Regions from separate parts of the Bradyrhizobium sp. 956_D2_N1_4 genome, predicted to be linked through region 1. Evidence: riboswitches for the same ligand, from Rfam matches in the RefSeq annotation. Region 1 holds a riboswitch; each other region holds the start of a gene.
What was found. Region 1 has a riboswitch for cobalamin ahead of AB7535_RS16775 (ribonucleoside-diphosphate reductase subunit alpha). Riboswitches for the same ligand answer to the same signal wherever they lie in the genome.
Positions count from the first base shown of each region.

Region 2: it holds a riboswitch for cobalamin, as region 1 does, so the genes downstream of both, AB7535_RS07335 (DUF1636 family protein) here and AB7535_RS16775 (ribonucleoside-diphosphate reductase subunit alpha) in region 1, are expected to answer to the same signal.
Region 3: it holds a riboswitch for cobalamin, as region 1 does, so the genes downstream of both, AB7535_RS07400 (energy-coupling factor ABC transporter permease) here and AB7535_RS16775 (ribonucleoside-diphosphate reductase subunit alpha) in region 1, are expected to answer to the same signal.
Region 4: it holds a riboswitch for cobalamin, as region 1 does, so the genes downstream of both, AB7535_RS07420 (TonB-dependent receptor) here and AB7535_RS16775 (ribonucleoside-diphosphate reductase subunit alpha) in region 1, are expected to answer to the same signal.

Region 1 is NZ_CP197237.1:3,570,571-3,578,207, forward strand. Features, by position in the region: gene ilvD (dihydroxy-acid dehydratase) at 1-490, opposite strand, end outside; gene AB7535_RS16765 (GNAT family N-acetyltransferase) at 903-1,361, opposite strand; gene AB7535_RS16770 (ribonucleotide-diphosphate reductase subunit beta) at 1,437-2,591, opposite strand; gene AB7535_RS16775 (ribonucleoside-diphosphate reductase subunit alpha) at 2,602-5,505, opposite strand; cobalamin riboswitch at 5,628-5,845, opposite strand; gene AB7535_RS16780 (hypothetical protein) at 5,959-6,537, opposite strand; gene AB7535_RS16785 (DUF6925 family protein) at 6,599-7,609, opposite strand; gene AB7535_RS16790 (TonB-dependent receptor plug domain-containing protein) at 7,627-7,637, opposite strand, start outside.
Region 2 is NZ_CP197237.1:1,622,895-1,630,531, reverse strand. Features, by position in the region: gene AB7535_RS07355 (precorrin-8X methylmutase) at 1-3, opposite strand, end outside; gene cobG (precorrin-3B synthase) at 3-1,166, opposite strand; gene cobN (cobaltochelatase subunit CobN) at 1,163-4,411, opposite strand; gene cobW (cobalamin biosynthesis protein CobW) at 4,411-5,460, opposite strand; gene AB7535_RS07335 (DUF1636 family protein) at 5,457-5,831, opposite strand; cobalamin riboswitch at 5,928-6,149, opposite strand; gene cobO (cob(I)yrinic acid a,c-diamide adenosyltransferase) at 6,190-6,825, shown strand; gene AB7535_RS07325 (cobyric acid synthase) at 6,849-7,637, shown strand, end outside.
Region 3 is NZ_CP197237.1:1,632,205-1,639,589, forward strand. Features, by position in the region: gene cobJ (precorrin-3B C(17)-methyltransferase) at 1-419, shown strand, start outside; gene AB7535_RS07370 (cobalt-precorrin-6A reductase) at 395-1,141, opposite strand; gene cbiT (precorrin-6Y C5,15-methyltransferase (decarboxylating) subunit CbiT) at 1,140-2,321, shown strand; gene AB7535_RS07380 (cobalamin biosynthesis protein) at 2,318-2,686, shown strand; gene cobM (precorrin-4 C(11)-methyltransferase) at 2,683-3,465, shown strand; gene AB7535_RS07390 (cobyrinate a,c-diamide synthase) at 3,465-4,775, shown strand; gene cobA (uroporphyrinogen-III C-methyltransferase) at 4,772-5,530, shown strand; cobalamin riboswitch at 5,549-5,766, shown strand; gene AB7535_RS07400 (energy-coupling factor ABC transporter permease) at 5,804-6,481, shown strand; gene cobF (precorrin-6A synthase (deacetylating)) at 6,528-7,277, shown strand; gene cobT (nicotinate-nucleotide--dimethylbenzimidazole phosphoribosyltransferase) at 7,288-7,385, shown strand, end outside.
Region 4 is NZ_CP197237.1:1,640,251-1,647,887, forward strand. Features, by position in the region: gene cobT (nicotinate-nucleotide--dimethylbenzimidazole phosphoribosyltransferase) at 1-294, shown strand, start outside; gene AB7535_RS07415 (histidine phosphatase family protein) at 301-873, opposite strand; cobalamin riboswitch at 945-1,146, shown strand; gene AB7535_RS07420 (TonB-dependent receptor) at 1,262-3,634, shown strand; gene AB7535_RS07425 (PepSY domain-containing protein) at 3,647-5,068, shown strand; gene AB7535_RS07430 (maleate cis-trans isomerase family protein) at 5,190-5,930, shown strand; gene hydA (dihydropyrimidinase) at 5,942-7,351, shown strand; gene AB7535_RS07440 (NAD-dependent succinate-semialdehyde dehydrogenase) at 7,531-7,637, shown strand, end outside.

The DNA.
Region 1 (7,637 bases):
GCTGGCCGCGGAAATTGCCGGGCAGGATCGAACCGCCGTAGATGAAGATCGAGGGCACGTTGAGACGGACCATCGCCATCATCATGCCCGGCAGCGACTTGTCACAGCCGGCAAGGCCCACGAGCGCATCATAGGCGTGGCCGCGCACGGTCAGTTCGACGGAATCGGCGATGCACTCGCGCGACGGCAGCGACGAGCGCATGCCGTCATGGCCCATGGCGATGCCGTCGGTGACGGTGATGGTGCAGAATTCGCGGGGGGTGCCGCCGGCGGATGCAACGCCCTTTTTCACCGCCTGGGCCTGGCGCATCAGGGAGATGTTGCAGGGGGCGGCCTCGTTCCAGCAGGAGGCGACGCCGACGAAGGGCTGGTGGATCTGCTCGGTGGTCAGACCCATGGCGTAGAAATAGGACCGGTGCGGCGCGCGCGTCGGGCCTTCCGTCACGTGACGGCTCGGCAGCCTCTGCTTGATGTCGGTCTTTGCGTCCATCGCAAACCAGTTTCCCCGGCCAACCCTTTCAGACCCGAAAAATCAGAGCCAAGATTTGAATCGACCTTGGGATTTCCCGTCCTTCGAAGACCGCCGATGCCCTTCAAACTTTAGAGCGATTTTATTCATGTTCGGGTGTGGCTAAAAAGCGGCGCTGATGCGAACGGACGGAGATAAGGGTTTAATCCAAGATGAGTGTTGCAGGGACAGCACAATCGTTACCGGGAAGACACGGGTTGGCTTACTGCGATACCCTCGTGATTATGACAATTCACAACCTGAGATTTCAAAGCCGCTCCGGCGCTCCCCAGCGCGGGTCTCGGGAACGGAGCGTGCCTCACCTGAGTCGCGGCGGCCCGCAGTACCAACCCCGTCATCCTGAGGCGGGAGTGATGAGCGCGAAGCGCCCAGCTCAAACCGTCAGGTCGAGCCGCATGAACTGGTTGTGCGGGCTTGCCTCATAGTCGGCGAACGGCGCGCAGGAGACGAAACCGGCGCTGCGATAGAGCGAGATGGCGGGCGCGTGCAGGGCCGCCGTGCCGGTCTCCAGGCTGAGGTGCACGTAACGCCGCCTGCGGGCTTCAGCGATGATATGGCTCAGCAGTGCGCGCCCTACCCCGGTGCCCCGCGCAGCCGGCGCGGCACGCATCGACTTCACCTCGCCATGCGTATGATCCAGCTCCTTCAGCGCACCGAACCCGAGCAGGACATCGTCCTGCCAAGCCGTCCAGAAGGTCACGGTGGCAGCCGAAAGGCCGGTGGCATCGAGAGCGAAGGCGCGCTCGGCCATGACGCTGCGCAGCTCCTCGAGATGATGTGCCAACAAGTCGGCGACATAGGGCGCCGTCGGATCGTCTCGTCTGATCTCCACCTCATCCCCCTGCTGTCGCACGCGTGCCACCGTTTAAGCACAGGTGGCACGCCCGCGGCATAGTCATGATCGGTGCTATTCCCAAGTCAGCGCACCACCATTCTGGTATTCGATGACGCGGGTCTCGAAGAAGTTCTTCTCCTTCTTCAGGTCCATCGCCTCCGACATCCACGGGAACGGGTTCTCGACCTCGGCGAACACCGGAGCGAGCCCGATCTGCGCACAGCGGCGGTTGGCGATGAAGTGCATGTACTGCTCGCACAGCGCCGCATTCAGGCCGAGGAAGCCGCGCGGCATCGTGTCCCGTCCGTAAGCGGCCTCCAGCTCGGCCGCATCACGGATCATGCCGCGAACCTCGTCCTGGAATGCCGCCGTCCACAGATGCGGGTTCTCGATCTTGATCTGGTTGATCACGTCGATGCCGAAGTTGAGATGGATGCTCTCGTCGCGCAGGATGTACTGGTACTGCTCGGCGATGCCGACCATCTTGTTGCGGCGGCCAAGCGACAGGATCTGCGCGAAGCCGGTATAGAACCACATCCCCTCGAACACGACATAGAAGGCGACGAGATCGCGCAGGAAGGCGCGGTCGCTATCCGGCGTCCCCGTCTGGAACGACGGATCGTCCAGGTGCTGCGTGTGCTTGAGCGCCCAGGCCGCCTTGTCCGTGATCGACGGCACCTCGCGGTACATGTTGAACAGCTCGCCCTCGTCGAGGCCGAGGCTTTCGACGATATACTGGAAGGTGTGGGTGTGCACCGCCTCCTCGAAGGCCTGCCGAAGGAGGTACTGCCGGCACTCCGGATTGGTGAGGTGACGGTAGATCGCCAGCACGATGTTGTTGGCGACGAGCGATTCAGAGGCTGCGAAGAAGCCGAGATTGCGCTTGATCGCGCGCCGCTCGTCCTCCGTCAGCCCGTCCCGCGACTTCCATAGCGCGATGTCGGCCTGCATCGAAACTTCGGTCGGCATCCAGTGATTGTTGCAGCCTGAGAGATACTTCTCCCAGGCCCATTTGTACTTCAGCGGAAGCAGCTGGTTGACGTCGGCGCGGCAGTTGATCATCCGCTTCTCGTCGACGGAGACGCGGCCGCCGGCGCGGTCGATCGCACCTAGGCCGGTCGGGTCGGCCGGCTCGAGCTTGAGCTGGCTCTGCGGACGCAGTGCAGTGGCTAGACTTGAGGCGGCCGGAGCGGCTGCTGTGGTTTCGGTATCGGACCAGTCGAGCATCGTCATCTCCTCACTGGCACGCTTCGCATTCGGGATCGTCGATCCGGCAGGCCTTGATGCCGTCGAGGTCCGGTGCCGCTGCGGTCGGGATCACGATCGGCGCGTGCGACACCGCCACAGACGCGGACACCGCATTGAGCTTTCCGTCGGTGCCCTTCAACGTCGATTTCTCGACATGCGTGGCGCTGCGCGAGCGCAAATAGTACGTCGTCTTCAAGCCGCGCCGCCAGGCCAGCCGGTAGAGCGCGTCGAGCTTCTTGCCGGAGGGATTGGCGATGTAGAGGTTGAGCGACTGCGACTGGTCGATCCATTTCTGCCGGCGCGCGGCCGCCTCGATCAGCCAGGCGCTGTCGATCTCGAAGGCGGTGGCGTAGAGCGCCTTCAGATCGTCAGGAACGCGGTCGATCTGGCCGACGCTGCCGTCGAAATATTTGAGGTCGGAGACCATCACCTCGTCCCAAAGCCCCCTCGCCTTGAGGTCGCGCACCAGGAACTCGTTCACGACCGTGAAGTCGCCGGACATGTTCGATTTCACGAACAGGTTCTGATAGTTCGGCTCGATCGACTGCGAGACGCCGCAGATGTTGGAGATCGTCGCCGTCGGCGCGATCGCCATGACGTTCGAGTTGCGCATGCCGCTGGACGTGACCTTCTCGCGGAGGCGATCCCAGTCGAGTGTTGCGGAGCGATCGACGTCGAGACCACCGCGCGCGTCGGCGAGAAGCTGGATGGAGTCGAGCGGCAAGACGCCCTTCGACCACAGCGAGCCCTCGAAGCTCGGATAGCGTCCGCGCTCCGCGGCGAGATCGGACGACGCTTCGATCGCGTGGAACGAGATTGCCTCCATGCTGGTGTCGGCAAACGCCACTGCCGCGTCGGACGCGGTCGGAATGCGCTGGACCTGAAGCGCTTCCTGAAAGCCCATGAGGCCGAGCCCGACGGGACGATGACGCATGTTGGAGCGACGCGCCTCCGGGATGGTGTAGAAATTGATGTCGATGACGTTGTCGAGCATCCGGACGGCGGTGGTCACCGTCCGCTTCAGCTTGGCCTGGTCGACACCATCAGGCCCGACATGGTTGAGCATGTTGATGGAGCCGAGATTGCAGACCGCGACCTCGTCGGCGGAGGTGTTCAGCGTGATCTCGGTGCAGAGGTTCGACGAGTGGATCACGCCAACGTGCCGCTGCGGCGAACGCAGGTTGCAGGGGTCCTTGAAGGTGATCCAGGGATGACCGGTCTCGAACAGCATGGTCAGCATGCGACGCCAGAGGTCGCTCGCGCGCACGGTCTTGAAGACGCGCATGCCGCCGGCTTTCGCCTTGGCCTCATAGGCCTCGTAAGCCGTCTTGAACGCCCCGCCGTATAGATCGTGCAAATCGGGCGTCTCGTCGGGCGAAAACAGCGTCCATTCGCCATCGGCATCGACGCGCTGCATGAACAGGTCCGGCACCCAATTGGCGGTGTTCATGTCGTGGGTACGACGGCGGTCGTCGCCGGTGTTCTTGCGCAGGTCGAGGAATTCCTCGATGTCGACGTGCCAGGTCTCCAGATAGGCGCAGACCGCGCCCTTGCGCTTGCCGCCCTGGTTGACGGCAATCGCGGTGTCGTTGGCAACCTTCAGGAACGGGATGATGCCCTGGCTCTCGCCGTTGGTGCCCTTGATGTGGGCGCCGAGCCCACGGACCGGCGTCCAGTCGTTGCCGAGGCCGCCGGAATATTTTGCCAGCAGTGCGTTGTCCTTGATCGACTTGAAGATGCCGTCGAGGTCGTCCGAGACTGTCGTGAGAAAACAGGACGACAATTGCGGACGCAGCGTACCCGAATTGAACAGCGTCGGCGTCGAGGCCATGAAGTCGAACGATGACAGCAGATCGTAGAACTCGATCGCCCTGGCCTCTCGGTCGATCTCGCGCACCGCAAGACCCATCGCGACGCGCATGAAGAAAGCTTGCGGCAGTTCGATCCGCTTGCCGCGGACGTGCAGGAAGTAGCGGTCGTACAGCGTCTGGAGGCCGAGGAACTGGAAGTTCAGGTCGCGCTCGGGCTTGAGTGCAGCCGCGATCCGGCCGAGGTCGAAGCGGGCCAGTTCAGGATCGAGCAGTTCGGCAGCGATGCCGGTCTTCACGTAGGCCGGGTAATATTCGGCATAGCGCACAGCCATATCGGCCTGCGAGGCGAAGGTCGGCCCGGCATGGACATAGGACAGCACCTCGCCGCGGAGCTTGTCCAGCAGCAGGCGCGCACTGACATAAGCATAATTCGGCTCCTGCTCGACCAGCGTGCGTGCGGCCATGATCGAGGCCAGCGTCAGTTCGTCCTGGCTGATGCCGTCGTAGAGATTGCGGGTGGTCTCGGTGAGCACGGGTGCCGCGGAGACGCCGTCGAGACCGGCGCAGGCTTCGCCGATAATCAGCGCAAGCCGCTTGGTGTCGAGACCAACGCGCGAACCGTCGGCGAGCGTGACATGAAGTGCCGGCGCGACAGCGGGCGTCGCTTCCGCGGCCGCCTCCTCGGCGCGCTGGCGCGACCGCTCCTCGCGGTACAGCACATAGGCGCGTGCGACCTTGTGGTGCTCGCTCCGCATCAAGGCGAGCTCGACCTGGTCCTGCACATCCTCGATATGGAAGGTGCGTCCCTCGCCTGCCCGCCGCATCAACGCAGCGACGACTTCGGCCGTCAGCTGCTCCACGCTCTCATGGACGCGGCGCGAGGCGACCGCACTGGTGCCTTCGACCGCAAGAAACGCCTTGGTCATGGCGACCGCGATCTTCGCGGAATCGAACGGCGAGACCTTGCCGTTGCGACGGATGATCTGCATGGCCGGCTCGCTCGAAGCAGGCGCAAGCGATTGTGGACGCAAATGAACGATGGGTGCGGAAGCGGTGTCCGCGTCGTGCAGGTTGAGTGACATCAAAGGGCCCCGTGATGCGCGCGTTGTGTTTGAACGGGGCTGTAAGGAAGGACGCTGCAGAAACGCCGGCGGCAGAGTTGCCGGGCGGTGCGTGCAAGCGACCGCCGGACACCCCGCCCGTGGACGTTCAGATCGTCGCGGCAGGTCTCCTGGCTCGCAGGTCGTCGCCCACTTCCCGTCTTCCCGGCGCGAAAGGCACCAGTGACGATTGTTCGGAAGCAGCTCGCTGCTGACAGTTGCGGGGGCAGCGCCGGAATTCCGCGCTCTCGCGCGGTTCACCGGCTTCCCTCTTAGCCACTAAATCTTGCGATCCAGCGGAACCGTGACGCCCACATGTGGTGACATATGCAGCCGGGTGTCAACGATTCGTTGCGGGCCGGAAGCGGTGTTCCCTGTGGAATGCGGGAGTTCCCGCCTGGCTCGCGCAACCCTTGGGATGACGCACATCCAGCATTACGCGTTCCGCATCGCGCGCCCGAACGGATCGACCAGGCGGACGATCTCGCAGGCGGCGACGAGGCCGGCGAGCCAGACGGCGCTGGTCAGCCCGATGCGCGTCACGATGGCCGCAGTGAACGCGCCCTCTCCGCCAAGGAACGGCGTCGCGGCAAGCAGCGCGAGCTCATAGGCGGCGTAGGCGGCGACGAGCGCGATGGCCAGCATCAGCGGCGTGCGGCCCTGCGGCAGCAGGCGGAGAACGGTCGATGCCGCTGCCGTCGACAGCAACGCGGCAGCACCGATGACAAAGCCCCAGGCGATGGTGCTGCCATCGATGGGATAGTGCAGCACGCCAAAGCCGATGGTCTGGTTCACGAGCCAGGCGCCGGTGACGACGAGCAGCGCCGGACGCATCGGCAGCATCGCGGCGGCGACGACGGCGAACGCCGCAAACGGCGTCGCGCAGGCAAGCGCGAAGCTCGCGAGCGCGCATGACACCGTCAGCAGTGCAAAGCAGAACATCGGCGCGATGCGCGACGCGACCGGATGAAGGCGGAAACGGTCGGCGTGGGGCGGCAGGATGGTGACAGTCATGGAACGATCTCCTTGTGGGATTTGTAGCACAATTTTGCTGGAACGCGGCATCACGTCTGACTCAGTGAAGAGCCTCCATGGGATCTTCAGTCTCGGCTGGATCGCGCCGGTCGTAGGCGGCAAGCCAGGCGGCGAGTGTCACGGTGTGCGGCTCCTTGGCCGCCAATTGGCGCAAGGCCACGCGAACGGTGGCGCGCGCCGTGCGATCGGGCGGAAGCGTCGCCGTCTCAGATCCCCGCCCCTTCGCGACCGCCTCGACCACGGCCCTCTTGCACGCCGTCAGCTCCGGCAGCCCATAGAGTTCGAGCAGCGCCTGGAAGGCTGCGTGATGATCCGGCCGAAAAGCGCGCTTGCGGCCGAGCTGATCGCGGAGCGGATGGGCCGGATAGAGATGCGCGCAGGGGATCCACCCCTCAGGCAGCGGCTCGGTGGCGGCATGGGTGCGGCGATGCGCAAGCAGCTTTGGCGAGACGTGGGTGTGCGGGCCGTCAGGGCTTTGCCCGCCCGGCGGCGGGATCGGCTGGAATACCTCGGCGCGCCCGATGCGGCTGATGAAGACGCGGTGCGGATTGGCGGCCAGAATGATCCGCATGGCGTCGCTTTCGGGCGCGAACACGGATTGGCCCGTGCGGCTCCTGAGCGCGGCGACGGCATCGGCATCGCTGACACGGATGCAGGCGTCGACCTGCAACGTTCCGAGGCCAAGGTCGAACAGGATGCCGCTGCGATCCCTCGTCAGGAGCGCCTCGATATCCGGACCGAGCTCGGTCAGCACGGTACGACCACTCATGGCGCTGGCTTCATGCGGAAGACACAGCGCGATGCGGTGGCTCCAGCTCTCCGTGGTCGGCGATTCCGATGCGATCAGGCGCAGATCCGGGTGGGAGACAACGCGTATCCCACCCTTCTGCGTCACGGCGCTGATCCCGTTGCGAGACTGCTCCATATCGAAGGCCTCACCGGGCTCGCGTGTGAACTCGGCAATGGCACCGAACGTGCCGACGCTCCAGCCGGCCTCAGCGTCGGCAAGCTGGCTTGCGATCAGGTCCATGAGCGGATCGGCCGTCGTCATGAGGCTTCTCTCTCTCGCTATCTGACGT
Region 2 (7,637 bases), 1.9 Mb from region 1:
CATCAGTGGCCTCCGACCAGGATGGAGGGATCGCTGACGATGTCGGCACCGTTGAGGCCGCGCAGAACCGGCTCGTCGCGGGTCGAGCCGTCGCGGACGAGATCGAATCCGGCGCTGGTCGCAACCAGCGTCACCGCGGACGCGCCGGAACGCGCGCAGCCCTTGGCGCAGCCGGAGACGTGAAGGCGCGTATCGAGGGCGATGCGCGGCGCAAGGGCGGAAGCGAGTGCGCGGGTGTCGGCATGCGCCTCGCGGCAACGCGGGGCGCCGCTACAAGCAATCACGCGCAACGCCGGATCGTAAGGCTCGGTGATGAGGCCTGCCCCGCTCGGCATCTCGCGCTTGCCCTCGCTCAACACCATCCGCCATGGCGTCATGCGCAGCGCATGTCCGCAGCCGGAAAATTGATGGAGCGTCGTGTGCAGCATCTGCCCGAACGCCACGCCGACCAGGGCGCCATGCGGATAATGCCCGGGTCGTGACGCGGCCATGACCGGAGCAGGCTCGGTTTCGCCGCTCAAAGACTCAGGCAATACCGAGCCTACCGCGATATGAGCTGCCATGCGCCCTCGCCCGCCCTTCGCGCCGCCGGACGAGATGAACCAGTTCGCGAGCGCGAGGGCCGTGCTTACGGTCTCACCGCGCGCGACCGAGCGGCCCAGCCTTGCGCCATCGGCCCGCACCAGGAGCCGGCCGCCGTGATCGCGCTCGATGCGCACGTCGGCGGAATCGCCGGCGAGTACGCGCGACTTTCCATCGTCGATGGCGAAGCCGAACTTTGTGGGGAGATCGAGCGTGCTGTCGGCGAGCGCTTCCTCAAGCTCCGCGGCGAGCGCCTGTGTCTCATCACCGCTGTTCCAGAACGGCGTCACCAAAATGTTGCGCCGGGCTTCGATGTCGGTATCGGGGTCGAGCAGCCGCAGCAACGCGAGTCCATCGAGCAGCCGGCGATGGCCTTGCTCGCTGACGCCTCTGATCTGGAGGTTGGCGCGGCTCGTCACATCGATGAGACCATTGCCGTAGCGTTCGGCGAGCTCAGCAAGCCCGGCGACCTGTGCAGCTTCGAGGCGCCCGCCGAACGGGCGCACGCGAACCACCAGCCCGTCGCCCGATTGCATCGGGCGCAACGCGCCGGGACACCAGCCCTTGATCGCGGCCGCACTCATGAAGCCTCCTTCAGCGCAGCCGCGATCGAATTGCGGCGCGTTCGCCAGAGCGAGGCTTCGTGCAGGCGTGTGAAGCAGGTCTCCATCGCGGCGAGCGCCGCCGGATTCTCGCGGGCCATGAAGGTGCGGACATCGGCGTCGCCGAGCGTCGCATCGTAGTAGAGATCGAACAGATGCGGCGGCACGGCGCCGGCCAGATGCGCGAAGGCGGCCATGTGCTCCAGCGTCGCGGTGATCTCGGCGGCACCGCGAAAACCGTGCCGCATCATGCCGGCGATCCAGGCCGGATTGGCCGCGCGTGCGCGGACGACGCGGGAGATTTCCTCGGTCAGCGTCCGCGCGTGCGGCTGCTCGGGCCGCGTCGTATCGAGGTGATAGAGCGATGGTCCTGCCGCACCGAGATGCGCTGCGGCCGCCGCGATGCCTGCTTCATGCGCGGCGTAATCCGCGGCGAGCAGAAGATCGGTCTCCGGCAAGTCCTGGACGTGCACGAAAGCATCGGCGGATGCGAGCCGCGTCTCGATGCCGGCCCGATCCGGCTGCATCGCACCGTCCGCGGAGAACGCCCAGGACGATGCCGACAGCCAGGCTTCGCCGGCGGCATCACGCGTCTCGGCCGTAAAGGCATCGGGGATCGCGGACAGACCCACGCCGTATTGGCCGGGGCGCGGCGCGAACACACGCGAGGCGCGGTGACGATAGGGATTCTCGTCGCCCTCCTCCTCGCGCGTTGCGAGCGCCTCGGCGGCGGCCTCGAACAATTGCGCAAGGCCGGAGAAGACATCGCGGAACAGGCCCGACACGCGCAGCGTGACGTCGATACGGGGGCGCCCGAGCTCCGTCGGTGCGATGATGTCATAGCCGGTGACGCGGCCGGAGGCGTGATCCCAGCGCGGCGCAAGGCCGGCGAGATGCAGCGCCATGGCAAACTCCTCGCCGGCGGTCCGCATCGTCGCGGAGCCCCAGAGATCGACCACGAGGCCTTTCGGCCAGTCGCCGTGATCCTGCAAATGGCGACGCAGCAGCTCTTCCGCGAGCCTGATGCCTTGCGCATGCGCCGACGGCGTCGGCACCGCGCGCGGATCAACGGCAAAGAGATTGCGTCCGGTCGGCACCACGTCCTGGCGTCCGCGATACGGCGAGCCCGATGGCCCCGGCGCAACGCGCTGTCCCGCTAGCGCGGCACGCAACGCATCGCGCTCCGCGTCGGCGCAGGTGCCGCGGCCGAACACGTGCAACCCGTCGCCGAACTGGCTCTCCTTGAGATCGCAGACGAAGCGATCGATCCGCGGGATCGCTTCCGCCGGTGCAGCCGATGCATCGAGACCGAGATCGTCTTCGAGCCCTGCCGCACGCGCTTCGTCGCGAATCGCGGCGATCAGACGCTGACGTCGGGCGGGGTCGAGACCATCGGCGGTCGAATATTCGTCCAGCAAACGTTCGAGCCGGCGCAGGCCGTCCGGCACCGCGGATTGTTCCAGCGGCGGCGGCAGATGGCCGATGGTGACGGCACCCAAGCGCCGCTTGGCCTGCGCGGCCTCGCCGGGATCGTTGACGATGAAGGGATAGATGACCGGCAGATCGCCGATCAGGGCTTCCGGCCAGCAATGTGAGGACAGCGCCACGGATCTTCCGGGCAGCCATTCCAGCGTGCCATGCGCGCCCATGTGCACGACGGCGTCAAAACCCTGCTGCCGGAGCCAGAGATAGAACGCGACATAGGCGTGGCGTGGCGTGCGGGCGAGATCGTGATAGTCGGCATCGCGCGTGGTCGCATCGCCGCGCTCGGGCTGAACCGCGATGATCGATTGGCCACTTGCGATGGCCGCGAACTGAAATGCACCGTCGCGACAGCTCGGGTCATCCTCCGGCGCGCCCCAGGCCTGCGCGAGATCATCCTGCAAGGCTTGCGGCAAGCGCGAGAGCGCCGCGCGGTAGTCGGCGACGCTCCAGGTCAAGTTCTGCTTGAGCAGCGTCTCGCCGAGCGCCTGAACCGGCGCAACATCGATGCCGGACTCGGTCAGGTCAGACAGCAATGCCTCGACCGACGCCAGCGCATCGAGACCAACCGCATGCGCGATCTGATGCGGACGGCCCGGGTAGTTCGAGAGCACGAGCGCCACCCGTTTCTCGGCGGCTGGCGTCTCCGCGAGGCGCCGCCAGGCCGCAACGCGCGCGGCGACGGCGTTCACGCGCTCCTCGTCAGGGCGGTGCGCCAGATGCGAAAATTGCAGATCGGGATCGCGCTCCGCCGCCGATTTGAAACTCACCACGCCCGCGAACAGGCGGCCGTCGACCTCCGGCAGCACCACATGCATCGCGAGATCGCCGGGCGACAGGCCGCGCAGCGACTCCGCCCAGTCTTCGCGCCGTGCCGATGAGAGCGCGACCTGGAAGACGGGACATGATGCAGCATCGAACGGTGTCGTGCCGTCGTCGCCCATCGCCGAGAACGCCGTCGCGTTGACGATCGCGGCCGGAGGATTCGTCGCGAAATAGGTCCGCAGCCAGTCCGCAACGCCCGGAGCCTTCAGCGAGGTGACGAACGCGCCGTACGCGTCAAAGCCGCGCTCGCGCAGCGCCGCGATCAGGGCGTCGACCGGCCCGGTATCCGCGGCGGTGAGATAGGAACGATAGAAGGTCACGAACGCGAGCGGCTTTCCCTCGCCTGCCATCGGCGCAGCAATGACGCCACGCGCGGGATCGTAAAAGCCCATCTCAGGCAGGTTCATCTCGCCGACGACCGGGCCTGCGTAAAGGCCCGAGGCCAACGCGAGCTGCGCGATCGCGGCCTGGGCTGCAACAGGACCGCCGGTGTCGCAGAGCACCTTGAGCCGGCGCAGCGTCGAAACCGGCAGGGTCGAGTAGGCATCGAGCCGCGTGTCGTCGCGGCCGTCGGCCGGCAGCACGGCCAGCACGATGTTGCGGTTCTTCGCAAGCTGCTGCAGGGCCGCGAGCCCGTACGGCCAATAGGACTCACCGCCGATCAGGCGCACCAGGATGCCGCGCGCCTGCGACAGCGTGCGCTCGATATAGGTGTCGACCGACAACGGATGACGCAGCTCCGCGAGATTGGCGAGCCGCAGCGACGGCAGGCTGTTACGGCCGCGCCGCCAGCCGGCCGCGAACGCGGCAAGGTCGGAATCCGAGTACGAGAGCACCACGAGATCGGCCGGGTCCTGGCCGATGTCCCTTGGCGTCGCGGTCTCCTCGAGACCGCGGCTCTCGCGGAAGACGACGTGCATCAGATACCAGATCCTGAAAGCCCAAGTCCGACCTTGATCGCGGCCTCGTCGATATCGCCGTGCTCGCCGATCACGACAAGCTTCGACTGCCTGAGAGCTGCGCCCCAGGGCTTGTCGAACTGGTGGCGCACGCGCTCGCCGACCGCTTGCAGCAACAGGCGCATCGGCTTGCCCGCGACCGCGATATAGCCCTTGACGCGCAGCACGTTCTGCTCGCGCGAAAGACGCTGCACCGACGCGACCAGTGCGTCGATGTCGCTGATTTCAGGAAGATCGATCACAACGGAGGCGAAATCGTCGTGCTCGTGATCCTCCTCGCCGTCGTGATGCGAGGGGCGCGCGGCGAGATCGTTCTCTGCGGCGGCGCCAAGGCCGAGGATGACACGCGCATCGATCGCGCCATCGGTGACGGATAGCATCGGCACGCGGCGCGGCATCTCGGCGGTAATGGCGGCCTTGGCGGCTTCGATCCCTGCGGCCCCCGCAAGATCGGCCTTGGTCAGCAGCACGATGTCGGCGCAGGCGATCTGGTCCTCGAACACTTCCGACAGCGGCGTCTCGTGATCGAGATTTCCATCCGCTGCGCGCTGCGCTTCCACGGCAGCCGGGTCCGGCGCAAAACGGCCGGCGGCAACAGCCTCGGCATCGGCCAGCGCGATCACGCCGTCGACCGTGATCCGCGAGCGGATCTCCGGCCAGTCGAACGCCTTCAGCAGCGGCTTCGGCAGCGCCAGGCCCGAGGTCTCGATCAGGATGTGATCGGGCCGCACCGGCCGCGCCAAGAGCTTTTCCATGGTCGGAATGAAATCGTCCGCAACGGTGCAGCAGATGCAGCCATTGGCGAGCTCGACGATGTTCTCCTCCGGGCAATTCGCATCGGCGCAGGATTTCAGGATCTCGCCGTCGACACCCTCGCTGCCGAACTCGTTGACCAGCACGGCGAGCTTCTTGCCGTCAGGGTTTGCGAGCAGATGCTGGATCAGCGTGGTCTTGCCGGAGCCGAGAAAACCCGTGACCACCGTCACAGGGACTTTTGCGAGCGAGTTCATTCGGCGGCCTCCGGCAACACGGCAATGGGGGGAATGCGGGCAAGCGACTGCTTGCGGAAGATTTCGGGACGGCTGCGCCAGGGCACGAGGCCGTCGGGCGCGGCGGCATAGGCCGCAGCACCCGCGACCACGTCGCTCGCATGGGCCTCTGACAGACGGCCATAGACATAGGACCAGCGGCCGGGCGCGCTGAGCGCAACCGAGCAACCCTGGCTGCATGCCGACAGGCATTCGACGGGAACCACATTGACGCCCTCGGGCACGCCGGCGTCGAGGATCGCACCATGCAGGCGCTTGCCGGGCGTCGTCTCACCCTCGTCGAGCGTCTGGCCGGCACGGCAGGTAATACAGACGTGAAGTGTGACGGTCATCGCCTCTTCCAGGATAAACAGCGGGAGGCGAAGAGGCACACGGACCATTCCCCCGAAGGTCCGTTTCCCCGTCGCGGAACACCCCGTCCGCCGGTCCAAAACTCGTCCGCGCTGGCAGGTCTCCCGGCTTGCGGAGCAGGGCTTTTGGCCCTTCGATCCCCGCCTTCCCGATCCCCTGGGGGATCAGTGGCTTCGGGCATCTCTCCGGTCACGGTCGCGGGGGCGGCTGCAGTTTGGAGCCGAATCTTGTCGATTCGGACCCTATCGCATTCCCTCTTCGCCTGTCATAGGACAGGAACCAACGCCGGGCCACCATTTGCCCCCGGCCGCCTCTTGTCAAGCCGAAGGACCCTGTCAGATGACGCCTGAACCGGATACCCAAACGGCCGAGGAAACCGACGCCCGCCACGCCGCGAAAATGGCGAAAATCAAGGTCGCCCGCGACAAGATCATGGCGACCAAGAGCGGCGAAAAGGGCCTCATCATCGTCCACACCGGCGCCGGCAAGGGCAAGTCCACCTCCGCCTTCGGCATGATCGTCCGCTGTGTCGCCCATGGCTTCCCCTGCGCGGTCGTGCAGTTCATCAAGGGCGCCTGGGACACCGGCGAACGGCGCCTGCTCACCGGCCATTTCGGCGAGCTCTGCCAGTTCCATGCGATGGGCGAAGGTTTCACCTGGGAGACGCAGGACCGCGCCCGCGACATCGCCGCAGCACAGGCCGGCTGGGCGAAGGCCAAGGAGCTGATCTCAGATTCCAATCTGCGCATGGTCGTGCTCGACGAGATCAACATCGCGCTGCGCTACGACTATCTCGACATCGCCGAGGTCGTCGACTTTCTGAAAACGCACAAACCGCCGATGACGCATGTCGTGCTCACCGGGCGCAACGCCAAGGACGAGCTGATCGAGATCGCCGATCTCGTCACCGAGATGACGCTGGTCAAGCACCCCTTCCGCTCCGGCATCAAGGCGCAAGCCGGCGTCGAGTTCTGACGACGCCAGATTCTGAAAACACCATGGCGCGCGCATTGATGATCCAGGGGGCCGGCTCGGACGTGGGCAAGTCGCTCATCGTCGCCGGCCTCGCGCGCGCCTTCACGCGGCGCGGCCTGCGCGTGCTGCCCTTCAAGCCGCAGAACATGTCGAACAACGCGGCCGTCACCGTCGACGGCGGCGAGATCGGTCGCGCCCAGGCGCTGCAGGCGCTGGCCGCCGGCGTCGAGCCGCACACCGACATGAACCCGGTGCTGCTGAAGCCGGAGACCGATGTCGGCGCACAAATCATCGTCCAGGGAAAGCGCATCGCGACCGCGCGGGCGCGTGAATATGCGGCGATGAAACCGTCGCTGATGGGCGCGGTGCTGGAAAGCTTCGAGCGGCTGAAAGCGCGCGCCGATCTGGTGCTGGTCGAAGGCGCCGGCAGCCCGGCCGAGGTCAACCTGCGCAAGGCCGACATCGCCAATATGGGCTTTGCACGCAAGGCCGACGTGCCGGTCGTGCTGGTCGGCGACATCGACCGCGGCGGCGTCATCGCCCAGCTCGTCGGCATCAAGACGGTGATCAACCCCGACGATGCCGCGATGATCGAGGGTTTCGTCATCAACAAGTTCCGCGGCGACCCCTCGCTGTTCGACGACGGCTACAAGCTGATCGAGCAGAAGACCGCGTGGCGCGGCCTTGGCGTGCTGCCCTGGTTCGCGCGCGCCGGCGAGCTGCCAGCCGAGGATGCGCTGGGGCTGAGCGACGCGCGCAAGCCGGGCCAGTGCAAGATCGCCTGCCTCGCGCTGTCGCGGATCGCCAATTTC
Region 3 (7,385 bases), 1.9 Mb from region 1:
CCATTCGCGTTTTGCCCGGTATCACAGCGATGCTGGCGGCGGCCGCGCGCGCCGGCGCGCCGCTCGGCCATGATTTCTGCGCGATCAATCTCTCCGACAATCTCAAGCCGTGGGCGGTGATCGAGAAGCGCCTGCGGCTGGCCGCGGAAGCCGATTTTGCCATTGCGATGTACAATCCGCGCTCGGCAAGCCGGCCGGAGGGTTTTGGCCGCGCGCTTGCGGTGTTGAAGGACACCGGCTGCGGCGAGCGCCTCGTGATCTTCGCGCGCGCGATCAGCGCCGCTGATGAAAGGATCGAGACCGTCACGCTGAACGAAGCGACGCCTGAGATGGCCGACATGCGCACGCTTGTGATCGTCGGCAACTCGCAGACGCGCCGCGTCGGCCGCTGGGTCTATGCCCCGAGGCAGGCGCGATGACCGAGCCACTGCATGATCTCGGCCACGCTCTCAACCCGCAACCGTTCGGGCAGTTTTGGCCGCGCGATCATGATCACGGGCAGGCCGAGCGTGCGGGCCGCGTCGATCTTGGCGCGTGCGCCGTCGCCGCCGGAATTGCGGGCGACAATCCATGCGATGCCGCGCGTGCGCATCATTTCGAGCTCGCCGTCGAACGTGAATGGCCCGCGCGACACGATCACGTCCGCAGCGAAGGGCAGCGGTGCTTCGGGCGGATCGACGAACCGCAGCGTGTAGGTGTGCTGTGGCTTGCTCGCGAAGGGCGCGATGTGCTGCCGGCCGATGGCGAGGAACATTTTTGCCGGCGTCTCGGGCAGCGCAGCGAGCGCGGCGGTGACGTCGGCGACTTCGATCCAGGTGTCGCCGGGCGCCTTCGTCCAAGGCGCGCGCTCGAGCGCGATCAGCGGCGTTCCCGTTTGCGCGCACGCCTGGACCGCGTGGCGGCTCATCTCGGCAGCGAAGGGATGCGTGGCGTCGATCGCATGCGTGATGCGCTCACGGCGAATATAGTCGGCAAGCCCGCTCACGCCGCCGAAGCCGCCGATGCGGGTCGGCAGCGGCTGATCGGCGGGCGCGCGGGTTCGGCCGCCATAGGAATACACGGCGTCGATGCGCGCGCGTGCGACTTCCGCGGCGAGCAAGCTCGCATCGGCGGTTCCGCCCAGAATGAGGGCGCGCGTCATGGCTGATCCCTGGCTGACCATCATCGGTATCGGCGAAGATGGCCTTGCCGGGCTGTCCGAGGCAAGCCGAAAGGCGCTTGCCAAGGCAGAAACTGTTTTTGGTGGCGAGCGTCATCTCGCGTTTGCTGACGTGGAGGGGCGCGGTCGTCCGTGGCCGGTGCCGTTCGACGCAGACATCGTGCTGAGCTGCCGCGGCCGGCCGACGGTGGTACTCGCCTCCGGCGATCCGTTCTGGCACGGCGCGGGTGCAAGTGTCGCCGAGAAGCTCGATGCCAACGAGTGGATCGCGCATTCGGCGCCATCGACCTTCTCGCTCGCCGCCGCGCGGCTCGGCTGGCGCCTCGAAGCCATCGCCTGTCTCGGGCTTCATGCCGCGCCGTTCGAGCGTCTCGTACCGCATCTCGTGCAAGGTGCGCGCATCATTTGCCTCGTGCGTGACGGCAAGGCCGCCGGTGATCTCGCGAAATGGCTGAGCGAGCGCGGTTGTGGCGCCTCGGCGTTCTGGACTCTCGCCGCGCTCGGCGGGCCGCGCGAAAGCATCGCTGAGCATCGTGCCGACAGCTTTGCGGGCGATCTCGCCGAAAACCTGGTCGCAGTGGCCGTCGAGGCGAGGGGCGGGCAAGGCATTCCCCGCAGCTCCGGCCTGACCGACGATCTCTTCATGCATGATGGCCAGATCACCAAGCGGCCGGTGCGTGCGCTGGCGCTCTCGGCGCTGGCGCCGCGACCCGGCGAGCGGCTGTGGGATATCGGCGCGGGTTCTGGCTCGATCTCTGTGGAATGGGCGCTGTGCGGCGGGACGGCGACCGCCATCGAGGCGCGCGAGGATCGTGCCGCGAATATCCGCAGCAATGCAACAGCGTTCGGATTGGCGCATCGGATCACTGTCATCACGGGGAGCGCGCCGAAAGCTTTTGCTGCGTTGGAAGCGCCGGATGCCGTCTTCATCGGTGGCGGTCTCGATATCGCGATGTTCGATGCCATCTGGCCGCGGCTTGCGCCGGGTGCGCGGCTCGTCGCGCATGCGGTGACGCTGGAGACGGAGGCGCTGCTCGGCGAACTGCACCAGCGCCACGGCGGCGAATTGATGCGGGTCGAGATTGCCCATGCCGCGCCGCTCGGCCGCTACCGGTCCTGGGAAGCGTCGCGGCCCGTGGTGCAATGGAGTGCGGTTCGATGAAAGTCGCCGGACTCGGATTCAAAAAGGATGTCACGCTGGCTTCGCTGCGCGAGGCGCTGCTGGCGGCGGGTGGTCCCGAGGGCCTTGCGGCGGTCGCGACTGTCAGCGACAAGGCCGACGCGGAGCCGCTCAAACAGCTCGCGCGTGAATGCGGCGTGCCGATCAAGCCGGTTCCGGCGGACATGCTGGCCGGCATCGAGACGCCGACGCAATCGGAGCTCGTCGCGGAGAAGTTCGGCACGGGCTCGGTCGCCGAAGCCGCGGCGCTCGTTGCCGCTGGTCCTCGCGCGCGATTGATTGCGACGCGGGCGGTCTCGCGGGATCGCACCGCGACCGCCGCGATCGCGGAAGGAGACGGCGCATGACGGTGCACTTCATCGGTGCAGGGCCGGGCGCTCCGGATTTGCTGACGTTGCGCGGACGCGACCTGATCGCGGCCTGTCCGGTCTGCCTCTATGCGGGCTCGCTGGTGCCCGAGGGCGTGCTGGCGCATTGCCCGCCCGGTGCACGGATCGTCAACACCGCGCCGCTGTCGCTTGACGAGATCATCGCGGAGATCGCCGCCGCGCATGCCGCCGGCAAGGATGTTGCCCGCCTGCATTCCGGCGATCTCTCGATCTGGTCGGCGATGGGCGAGCAGCTTCGTCGCCTGCGCGCGCTCGGTATTCCCTACACGGTCACGCCAGGTGTTCCGTCGTTTTCGGCTGCAGCAGCTGCACTAGAGATTGAGCTGACGCTGCCCGGTCTTGCCCAGTCAGTCGTGCTGACGCGCACGCCGGGCCGCGCCAGCGCGATGCCTGAGGGCGAAAAGCTCGCGGCGTTCGCCGCCACCGGTGCGGTGCTCGCGATCCATCTGTCGATCCATCTGCTCGACAAGGTCGTCGCCGAGCTCACGCCGCATTACGGCGCGGATTGCCCCGTCGCGATCGTCTGGCGCGCGAGCTGGCCGGACCAGCGCATCGTTCGCGCCACGCTGGCGACGCTCGATGCCGCCGTCGGCACCGAGATGGAGCGCACCGCGCTGATCCTGGTTGGCAAGACGCTTGGAGCGGCGGATTTTGACGAGAGCCGCCTCTATGCCGCCGATTACGATCGGCGCTATCGGCCGGTCGGCGCCGATCCGCGCTTTCCGGAGGCATCGTGATGCCGGCAGGGCTTGTCATCTCGGCGCCGGCCTCCGGCGTCGGCAAAACCACGCTGACGCTGGCGCTGGCGCGCGCCTGGCGCAATCGCGGATTGAACGTGCAGTGCTTCAAGAGCGGGCCCGACTATATCGATCCCGCCTTCCATGCCGCTGCGACGGGGCGCGCTTCCGTCAACGTCGATAGCTGGGCGATGGATCGCGGGACGATTGCTCATCTCGTGGGTCGCGGCACTGATGCCGATGTCGTGCTCGCGGAGGGTTCGATGGGCCTGTTCGACGGCGTCGCCGCGCGCGGCGTCTCCGGCACCGGCGCCACCGCCGACATTGCGGAGATGCTGGGCTGGCCGGTGCTGCTGGTGATCGATCCTTCCGGACAGGCGCAGACGGCGGCGGCGATCGCCGCAGGCCTTCGCGACTATCGTGCCGGCGTGCGCCTTGCCGGCGTGGTGCTCAATCGCGTCGCCAGCCCGCGACATGAAGATCTCGTGCGGCGTGCACTGAACGACGCCGGCATCGCCGTGTTCGGCGCGCTGCCGCGTCATGCAGAAATCAGCCTGCCGAAACGGCATCTCGGCCTGGTGCAGGCCGAAGAGCAGGCCGAGATCGGCAAGCTGATCGACGAAGCCGCGCGCTTCGTCGCCGAGCATGTCGATCTCGATGCGGTGCTGCGGGCGGCAGCAAGCTGTTCGCCGCAACCGGCGGCAAACGGCATGAACGTGACGCCGCCCGGGCAGCGCATTGCGTTGGCCCGCGATGCCGCGTTCTCCTTCATCTATCCGCACATGCTGGAGGCCTGGCGCGCGGCCGGCGCCGAGATCTCGACATTCTCGCCGCTTGCCGATGAAGCGCCTGACGCGAGCGCCGATGTCTGCTGGCTGCCCGGCGGCTATCCCGAACTGCATGCCGGCACGATCGCGGCCAATGCGCGCTTTCGCAGCGGCTTGCGCGCCTTCGCTGACACACGGCCGGTGCACGGCGAATGCGGAGGCTATATGGTGCTGGGAACCGCTCTGACCGACGCCGACGGCGTCCGTCATGAGATGACGGGCCTGCTCGGACTGGAGACGAGCTTTGCCAAGCGCCGCATGCATCTCGGCTATCGTCTCGCTGCGCTCGCCGCGCCGATGCCGGGCCATCAGGTCGGCGCGCGCCTGCGCGGTCACGAGTTCCACTATTCGACGATTGTCGCGCAGCCGGATACGCCGCTGGCGGTCGTGCACGATGCAACAGGCGCGATCATCGCCGAGACCGGCTCGCGGCGGGGACAAGCCACCGGCACGTTCTTCCATCTGATCGCGGAGGATCGGTGAGCGGTTTTGTCACTTTCATCTCGGCCGGCCCCGGCGACCCCGAGCTCCTCACGCTCAAAGGCGCCGCGCGGCTGCGCGATGCCGACGTCGTGCTCTATGACGACCTCGCCTCGGGCGCGATCCTCGATCTGGCCCGGCCCGGCGCCAATCTCGTCGCGGTCGGGAAGCGGGCAGGGCGGCCCTCGACCAAGCAGCACCACGTCAACCGCCTGCTGATCGATTACGCCGCGGCCGGCGTCCGTGTGGTGCGGCTGAAATCGGGCGATGCCGGTATCTTTGGCCGGCTCGAGGAGGAGCTGGAGGCTCTGCGCGAAGCCGGCATCGGCTACGAGATCATTCCCGGAATCACCTCGGCCTGTGTCGCCGCCGCGCAAGCCGGCATTCCCCTGACCCGGCGCCACACCTCGCGCCGGGTGCAGTTCGTGACCGGGGCCGATGTCACCGGCGAGCTGCCGCAGAATTTGAACTGGGCGGCGCTGGCGGATCCCGAAGCGACCACCGTCGTCTATATGGGCCGGCGCACCTTTCCGGCGCTTGTCGCAAAATTGATCGAGCACGGCCTCGCCCCTGATACCCCGGCGCTGTTCGCCGAATCCCTCGGTCGTCCCGACGAGCGGCTGGTCCGCACCACCATTGCCGAGCTGGCGGAACAGCTTGCGCGGGGCGGCGCGGCCTCGACGGCGGCGGTGATCCTGTTTGGCGCGCTGGCGGGCGATTATCCGTCAGGACCGTCCCGGCCGCCCTTCGCCCCTTGACGCCCGGCTGGCGAAAGGGGCACACAGGAGACGCATGGTGCTCGAGGCGGCGCAAACCGCCGGAGCATAATCGGGAATGGGGGTGGGCGGACAGTTGCGCCGCCCAAAACCCCAGCCGCCCCCGCGACTGTAAGCGGTGAGGGACTCCGATCAGCCACTGGGCCGCAAGGCCCGGGAAGGCCGGAGAACCCCAGTGAACCGCGAGCCAGGAGACCGGCCGTGCATGTCTTGTGGCCAAGGCCGTCGGGTGTGACGGCAGGAAGGAACTGAACCATGCATATCGAACCCGGAGTCGTATCGGGCGCCAAGCTCGTGTTGAGTTACGCAACCGGCATCGCAGTCGGCGGCGTTGCGCTGAAGCTCGCGGTCGAGACCGTGCGCGAGCAGGGCATCACGTCGTTCGCGGCGCGGACGCTCGCCACCACGGGCCTCGTTTTCGTCTTCTTCGAGATCCTGCCGCACTTCCCGGTGGGCGTCTCCGAGGTGCACTTCATCCTCGGCTCGACCCTGTTCCTGCTGTTTGGGGCAGCGCCCGCGGCCTTCGGCCTTGCGTTCGGACTGTTGTTCCAGGGCATCTTCTTCGAGCCGCCCGATCTGCCGCAATTCGGCATGAACGTCACCACGCTGCTGGTGCCGCTGTTCGGGATCCAGGCGATCGCCGCGCGGATCATTGCCCGCAACACCGCCTATGTCGATCTCAGGTATCGCCAGGCGCTGGCGCTGTCGACCACGTATCAGGCCGGCGTCATCGCCTGGGTTGCGTTCTGGGCGCTCTATGGCTCGGGCTTCGGTGCGACCAACCTCGTCAACATCGCGACCTTCGCGGCCTCCTACGCGCTCGTCATCGTGATCGAGCCGCTGGCCGACCTCGGTGTGCTGGCGCTGGCGAAGTCGCTGCGCGGCGTCACCGCGCCCGGCCTCGTTACCCCGCGTTTGCATAACGCGGCTTGAGAGACAAGCGAACGGGCGGCCGTGATGGCCGCCCTTCGCACTCACGATGCTGACACTCTCCCTGATAGGCATCGGTTGCGGCGATCCCGAGCAGCTCACGCGCGCCGCCGTTCAAGCCATCAACGCGGCCGATCTCATCCTGATCCCGCGCAAGGGGACGGCGAAGTCCGATCTCGCAGATCTCAGGCGGACGATCTGCGCGGATGTACTCACCAATCCAACGACGCGCATTGCCGAGTTCGATCTTCCTGTGCGCGATGCCGGTGAAGCGGACTATCACAAGGGCGTGGACGACTGGCACGATGCCGTGGCCGCGGCGTGGTCGCGGACGATCGCCAGCCATCTCGAAGGTAAAGGCAAGGTCGCGCTGCTGATCTGGGGCGATCCCTCGCTGTACGATTCCTCGCTGCGCATTGCGCGGCGGCTCGATCCCTTGCCTGATATCGAGGTCGTGCCGGGCATCACCTCGATCCAGGCGCTGTGCGCGGCGCATGCGCTGCCGCTCAACGACATCGGCGAGCCCTTCCTGGTCACGACGGGGCGCCGCTTGCGCGAAGGCGGCTGGCCGCAGGGCGTCGATACCGTGGTGGTGATGCTCGACGGCGGCACGGCTTTCCAGTCGCTCGATCCAGCCGGGCTGCACATCTGGTGGGGCGCCTATCTCGGTATGCACGATCAGATCGTCATGTCGGGCGTTCTGGCCGAGATCGGCCCGCGCATCGTCGCCGCGCGACAGGATGCGCGCGAGCGGCACGGATGGATCATGGACAGCTACATTCTCAAGCGCAGGCCGTAAGCGAGGCAGCATGCTCCCCGAATGGGTCACCCGGAAATGCCCCGAGGTCTCCGCTGTCCATCGCGAGGCGGCGCTCGCGCGTCAGGCGCAACTCACAAAACCGGCCGG
Region 4 (7,637 bases), 1.9 Mb from region 1:
CAAGCCCGCGTTCCCGTGTTGATCGATGGCTTCATCGTATCGGTGGCGGCGCTGGCGGCGGTACGGCTGAACCCGTCGTGCCAGCCATTCCTGCTGCCGTCGCATCAATCGGCGGAGCAGGGGCATCGGCTGGTGTTGCGTGCGCTGAACGTGCAGCCGTTGATCAGCCTCGATCTCAGGCTCGGCGAAGGATCGGGTGCGGCCATCGCGCTGCCGCTGGTGCGGCTCGCGTGCAGCCTTCACAACGGCATGGCGACCTTCGCGCAGGCCAATGTGCCGGATCGCCCGGCCTGACCCGGCTCAAGCCGCGCGCTGATTGACCGCGACGACGCGCCAGCCGGTGGCGAGCCGGTCGATCCGGGTCAGTGACAACGGATCGATCACGAAGCGCAGGGCCGCTTGTGGTGTCAGATCCAGCGCAATGCAGAGCGCGGCGCGGATGGTGCCGGAGTGAACGACGAGCGTTGCCGAGCCGGCGCCGATTTGCGAGAGACCCAGCCGGACGCGCACGACCTGATCCTCAAAACTTTCGCCGCCCGGCGGCCGCCCGTGCGCCGGATCGCTCCAGAACTGCGCATAGGTCTCGCCGCCGGTCGCCGCGAGCTCGTCATGCCGCCGGCCGGTCCAGTCGCCAAAATCCTGCTCACTTAATTCGGGCACCAACGCGGGTTCGAGTCCCAGCGCGCGCGCCGTCTCAACCGTACGTCGCGCCGGGCTCGCCAAGCTCGCAGCATCTGGCGGAAGCCTCTGCCGCAACGCCTCCAGTTGCACGCGATCGCCGAGATCGGCGGGCGCGTCGGCCGCATGGATCGTCCCTTTGACGCCGTCGACGGGCGCATGCCGTATCAGCCAGAGGAAGGTCTCGCCTTCCATACCTATCTCCAAGGAAGTTGGTCGCGGTGGTAATAACGTCGCACCGGCACATTGACTCTGTCTTGTCGGTAATCCTAGATGGCTTTGACGGTTTCCCCGAGTGGGGATGAAAAGGGAATGCGGTGCGGGGATTTTGTCCCCAATGCCGCGGCTGCCCCCGCAACTGTAAGCGGCGAATCTTGCGTCACGAGCCACTGGGTATCTCGGTCCCGGGAAGGCGATGCAAGGTACTGACCCGCGAGCCAGGAGACCTGCCGTCAGCCGTGGTCACACGCGAAGATGTCGGTCGGGGAGTACAGACATTCGGCTTCATCGGAAGGCTCAAAGGCCGGAGGTGGGACCTGGTTCGCTGTGACGTGCCACTGACGTCATACCGAGGTCCCGAACTGTGTCTTCCATTCGTCTTGTACGACCGCGTTGCTTCCTGCTCGCTTCCGCCGCGCTTACTTCATTTGCAGTCGCCGATCTGCCCGCAGCGCTGGCGCAGCAGGCCCGCGAGCCGCTGCCGCCGGTCGAGGTGTCGCCCGCCCAATCCCGCAAACCGGCAAAGCCGGCGGCCCGGGACGCGCAGAGCCCACGCCGCGCAGCATCGCGCAGGCCAGCGGCCGCATCGGCCGCGGCCAAGCCCGTCGTGCCGACCGCGGCGGCGCAGACGCCGCTCAACACCAATGTGGTTGCCGAGAGCGCCTCGCGCCTCGGCCTGACCGTGCAGGAGACACCCGCGACCGTCGAGGTCATCTCGGCCGAGACCACGCGGGAGCAGGGCTATCGCACCGTGTCGGAGGTTGCGCAGGGCGCGGTCGGTGTCACCTCCGGCGACAATCCGGCCGAGCCCGCGGCTTTCTCCATGCGTGGCTTCACCAACAGCCAGATCAACATGCTCTACAACGGCATCAAGATCGGTCCGCAGAACATGACCTCGCGGATCACGGATACGGCCAATCTCGCAGCCGTGGAATTTTTGAAAGGTCCGGCCTCGCTAATGTCGGGCGAAGGTGCCGCCGGTGGCGCAATCAACTTGATCACGAAGCAGCCACACACCGGGCCGATCCGGAATGACGCTGACTTCTCCTGGGATTCGCTCAACTCGTTCGGCGTCCATTACGGCTCGGGCGGCAGCACCAATTTGCAGGGGCTCGACTACCGCTTCGACATCAGCCGCGCCTCGCTCAATGGCTTTGCCGACGACACCAATACCAAGACGCTGGATGTGTCTGGCCAGCTCAATTACCGCATCTCCGACAGCCTCAAGATCTGGGGCGCGATCGAGTACCGGGAAGATCGCTCGAAGGCCTATTGGGGCGCACCGCTGGTACCGGTCGCCTTCAGCAGTTCGCATGCGACGAGCGGGATTGTTTCGGGCAATTACGTCTCGAACTTCAACAAAACGAATCTCGGTGCGATCACGATCGACGATCGTACCTTCAACACCAATTACAACGTTCTCGACAACCGCAACGTGGCACAAGAGGTGTGGCTGCGCGGCGGCTTCGAACTGAAGCTGGCGCCTGACCTGACGCTGAAGAGCCAAGCCTATGCCTATGGCGCGGAGCGTACCTGGTTCAACAACGAGATCGAGGCTTTCAATGCCAGTACGGGCCTGCCCAACTCGAACATGGTCGATCGCGAGCGCTTCTATGTTGCACATAGCCAACGCCTTGTCGGCAACATTACCGACCTGATTTGGGACGCTAATATCGCAGGCTTCGACAACCGCCTGGTCACGACACTTTCGTCCAGCTATCTCGATTTCGTCAGGCCAGGCGCGGCCAACTTCCCGGACGATTACGTCTCGCTCGTCAATCCCGACGGTGGCCTTTACGGCCTGCTCACGACGCAGCAGCAGACCGCGCGCATCGACAACGAGGCGCTGTCGTTCGAGGACCGGGTGAAGCTCACGCGAACCTTCGCGCTGGTCGGCGGCCTCCGCGTCGAGCATATCGGGCTTGACCGCAACTCGACCGACGCCGCCGGGCTGGAAAAGGCGAACTTCCCGTTCTCGAAGTCCTGGGTCCCGACGACGGGTCGCATTGGCTATACCTGGGACGCCGTTCCCGGCCTGACCTTCTTCAGTCAGTACGCGACCGGTGCTGACGTCTCAGCCAACAACATCTTCCTGCTTGGGCCAGCCCAGCCGCTCGACCTGACGACCTCGCGCACCTATGAGACGGGCGTCAAGCATCTGTTGTGGAACAACAGGGCGGAATGGTCGTTCTCGGCCTACGATATCGAGCGCAAGAACGTCTATGCGGCGGCTGGCGGCATGCAGCTCAACATCGCGGGACGGCAGGAGTCGAAGGGCGTCGAGCTCGCCGCGGCCGTACGCCCGATCGATCCCCTGCGGCTCTGGGGCAACATCGCCTATGTCGATGCACGCTATGCCGACTACAATTTTGCCGGTGGTTCGTTCTCCGGCAACACGCCGCCGAACGTGCCGCGTGTCGTGGCCAATGCCGGTGCGTCGTACCGGTTCTTCACGCCCTGGCCGGTGGAGCTCGGCATCACGGGCCGCTATGTCGGCGACCGCTACAACACCGATGCCAACGTCGTGACGATGAAGGCCTACACCGTCGCCGACGTCTACGCCTTCGTCGACATCCCGAAGACGGTGTTCAACGCGGTCGACCAGGCCCGTCTGGGCTTCCGCGTGCGCAACATCACCAACAAGCGCTACGCGATCTGGGGCGATCCGTTCTATCCCGACCAGATCCTGCTCGGTGCGCCCAGGACCTATGAGCTCTCGGCCGCGTTCAAATGGTAGGGCGCTGACCACATGATGAACGCGATCGTGCTGCTGCATCGCTGGCTCGGGATCGCGTTCTGCCTGCTGTTCGCGATGTGGTTCGCGAGCGGAATCGTGATGCACTTCGTCCCGTTTCCGTCATTGGCGGAAGCGGAACGTTTTGCCGGGCTCGCGCCGGTGGCTGGCGGAGCGGTGAGGATTGCGGTCGCGGAGGCCGTCGCCGCGAGCGGGATCGCGGACGCCACGCGCGTTCGCCTGGTCCAGCGGAGCGACGGGCCGGTCTATGTCGTGTCGAACCCGTCGCGTGTGCGTGCGGTCCATGCCTCCGACGGACGGGATGCATCGGTGACGTCCGCCGACGTCGCGGTCGGTATCGCGCGGGATCATGCCCGGCAACGCGGGCTCGATGCCGCGCGGGCGTCGATGATTTCGGGCGCGGATTATGATCAATGGAGCGTACCCAACGGCTTTGATCGACACCGGCCTCTGTTGCGCGTCGCTCTTGGCGATGCGGCCGGAACCGAGGTCTATGTCTCCTCGCGCACCGGCGAAGTCGTGCTGGATACGACCCGCAGCGAACGCGGCTGGAATTGGGCCGGCAGCGTCCTGCACTGGATCTATCCGACGGTCCTGAGGAGCAACTGGTCCCTTTGGGATCGGGTGGTCTCGACATTGTCGCTGGTGGCTTTTATCGCCGCGACGCTCGGCGCGGTGCTTGGAACTATCAGGATCAGGATTCGAGGGCGCGGGGTTTCGTCGCCTTATCGCGGCTGGCACGCCCTGCATCACATCATTGGTCTCGTCGCGACCGTTTTCGTGCTGACCTGGAGTTTCAGTGGCTGGCTCTCGATGGATCACGGCCGGCTGTTCTCGCGCGGGGAACTGACCCCGACCGAAGCGGGCGTGGTGTATGCCGCGCCTGACTGGACGACGGCCCCACCGGTCGGTCAGCCGTCGGCTCGCGAAGTCGAATGGTTCGCCGTCAACGGTGTTGTCTACCGGCGCGACCGTACCGGCCTCGCCAGTCAGGCCTTGACCAAAACGGGGGAGGCGATCCGCAGCCGCCAGGTGGCATTCCTCGGCGAGAGGGATGTCCATGACCTGACGACGCGCCTTGCGCCGGGCTGTGGCGCCCCGTCCGTTCTAGCCGACAATGACGATTATCCCGCGCACTCCGTTGTCCCCGGAGCGCCCGTCTATCGCTCCCGATGCGGCGACCTCTGGTTCGACATCGACGGTGCCGACGGCCGCGTGCTGCAAAGACTGGATGCCTCGCGGCGCGCCTATCGCTGGTTCTATAGCGCGCTTCACACGCTCGATTTTCCCGTTCTCATGGCGCATCCGCGTCTGCGCGATATCCTGGTCGTCGGGCTCTGCTTGCTGGGGCTGGCATTTTCCGTCACCGGCATCGTCATCGGCTGGCGGCGCTTGCGGTCGACCTTCGCGGCTTGAGCTGCGTATCGAACAAATCATATGCGCCATGCAAATTGCGGGTTGCGCGGGCGATGGCAGGCGCGGATGATCCTCCGAGGGGGCGCAGCGGTGCGCTCTCTCAATGGGGCGATCGTGATCGATGTCAATTCAGCGCAAGCGCCTCGGCATGATTACCCCGTCGTCCAACTCGGTGCTGGAGCCCGTCACCAATTCCATGCTGCATGGCGTGGCCGGAGTCACCGTTCATTTCTCGCGCTTCCGCGTCACCGAGATCGCGCTCGATGCCGCGGCGCTGAACCAGTTCGATGCCTCGGTGATGCTGCCGGCGGCGGATCTGCTGGCGGACGCCAAGGTCGATGCCATTGCCTGGAACGGCACGTCGGCAAGCTGGCTCGGTACCGGCCGCGACCGGAGCCTGTGCGAAGCGATCGCGGCGCGGACCGATATCCCGGCGACGACCTCCACGCTCGCCTGCATCGACGCCGTCCGGGCGCTCGGCGCCGGACGCGTCGGCCTGGTCTCACCCTATACGGACGACGTGCAACGGCGTATCGGCGATGTCTGGGCCGAGGAGGGGATCGCCCCTCACGCCGAGCGGCATCTCGGCCTGCGCGATAACTTTTCCTTCGGTGAGGTCACGCCCGCGACGATCGCCGACATGATCCGCGCGGTCGCGGCGGACGGCGCCGATGCCGTCGTCATTCTCTGCACCAATCTCGACGGCGCCGCGCTGGCTGCAGCACTCGAACGGGAGTTGGGCATCGCCGTGCTGGACTCGGTCGCGGTCACGCTGTGGCGGACGCTCGAACTCGCCGGTGGCGACATCGCGGCCCTTACGGCGTGGGGCCGGATCTTCCAGACATCAGCGATCATCAAGTGACGGAGACACCTGTGACGCAGCTAGATCTCGCCATTCGCGGCGGCACCATCGTGACGGCCAGCGACGAATTTCGCGCCGATATCGGCATTCGCGACGGACGCATCGTCAGCATCGCCGACCGCATTGAAGGCGCGGCGCGCGAGATCGACGCGACGGGGCTGCTGGCGCTGCCGGGCGGGATCGACAGTCACGTCCACATCTCCCAGGCCTCTGGCCCCGACGTCGTGATGGCCGACGATTTTGCTTCGGCAACGCGCGCGGCGGCGGCCGGCGGCAACACCATGGTGTTACCCTTCGCGCTCCAGGAGAAGGGGACGTCGCTGCGCACCTGCGTCGAGAACTACCGCAAGCTCGCCGAGGGCGAGTGCTACATCGACACCGCCTTCCACCTCATCATCTCCGACCCCACCGCAGTCGTGCTCGGGCAGGAGCTGCCGGCTCTCGTCAAGGATGGCTACACCTCGTTCAAGGTGTTCATGACCTATGACGACCTCGTGCTCAGCGACAAGCAGCTGCTGGAAGTGTTCGACGTCGCGCGCCGCGAGGAGGCGCTGGTCATGGTCCATTGCGAGGGTTACGACGCGATCCGTTTCCTCACCGCCAAGCTCGAACGCGAGGGCCATATCGCGCCCTATTATCACGGCGTGTCGCGGCCGGAGGCCGTCGAGCGCGAGGCGACGCATCGCGCCATCAGCCATGCCGAGGTGATCGGCGTCCCCATCATGATCGTCCACGTCTCCGGCCGCGAGGCGATGGAGCAGGTGCGCTGGGCCCAGCAGCGCGGACTGCCGGTGCATGCCGAGACCTGTCCGCAATACATCACGCTGACGGCCGACGACATGAAGGGCCTGAACATGGACATGTCAGGCGCAAAGTATGTCTGCTCGCCGCCGCCGCGCGATGCCGAAAGCCAGCAGGCGATCTGGGAAGGCATCACCACCGGTGTGTTCCAGACCTTCTCGTCCGATCACTGCCCGTTCCGCTACGACGACCCCAAGGGCAAGCTGACGCCGAATGCACGCACCTCGTTCCGCTGGGTGCCGAACGGCATCCCGGGCGTCGAGACCCGGTTGCCGATCCTGTTCTCCGAAGGCGTCTCGAAGGGGCGGATCAGCTTGCAGAAATTCGTCGAGCTGACTGCGACCAATCATGCGCGGATCTACGGGCTCTATCCGCGCAAGGGCTCGATCGGCGTCGGCTTCGACGCCGACATCGCGCTGTGGGACCCGAAGCTGACAAAGACGATTCAGCAGGCCGACCTGCACCACGGCGCGGACTATACGCCGTGGGAGGGCTTTGACGTCACCGGCTGGCCTGTCACCACCATCGCGCGGGGCCGCGTGGTGTACGAGCAGGGCAGGATCGTCGGCGACAAGGGCGCGGGCGAGGTGCTGAGCCGCGGCAAGTCGAGCCTGGTGTGACGGAAAAATAATCGTATCGGGACGACGCCATGTCGTCTGTTGCGCATACCATCCTCGCGCTGCTGCGGCATCATTGATCTCTTTTCGCCGGCCGCCTTTCGGTGTAGCTCTGCGCTCACTTATGAGGCGGCCGGGCGCCAATGCTGATCGCCGCCGAAATCATGCAGGAGACACCAGGGATGTACCCGAAAGTTCAGATGTTCATCGCCGGCGAGTGGACCGACGGCACCTCCGGCAAGTCGGAGGACATCCTCAACCCCGCCACCGGCCAGCCGATCGGCAAGAC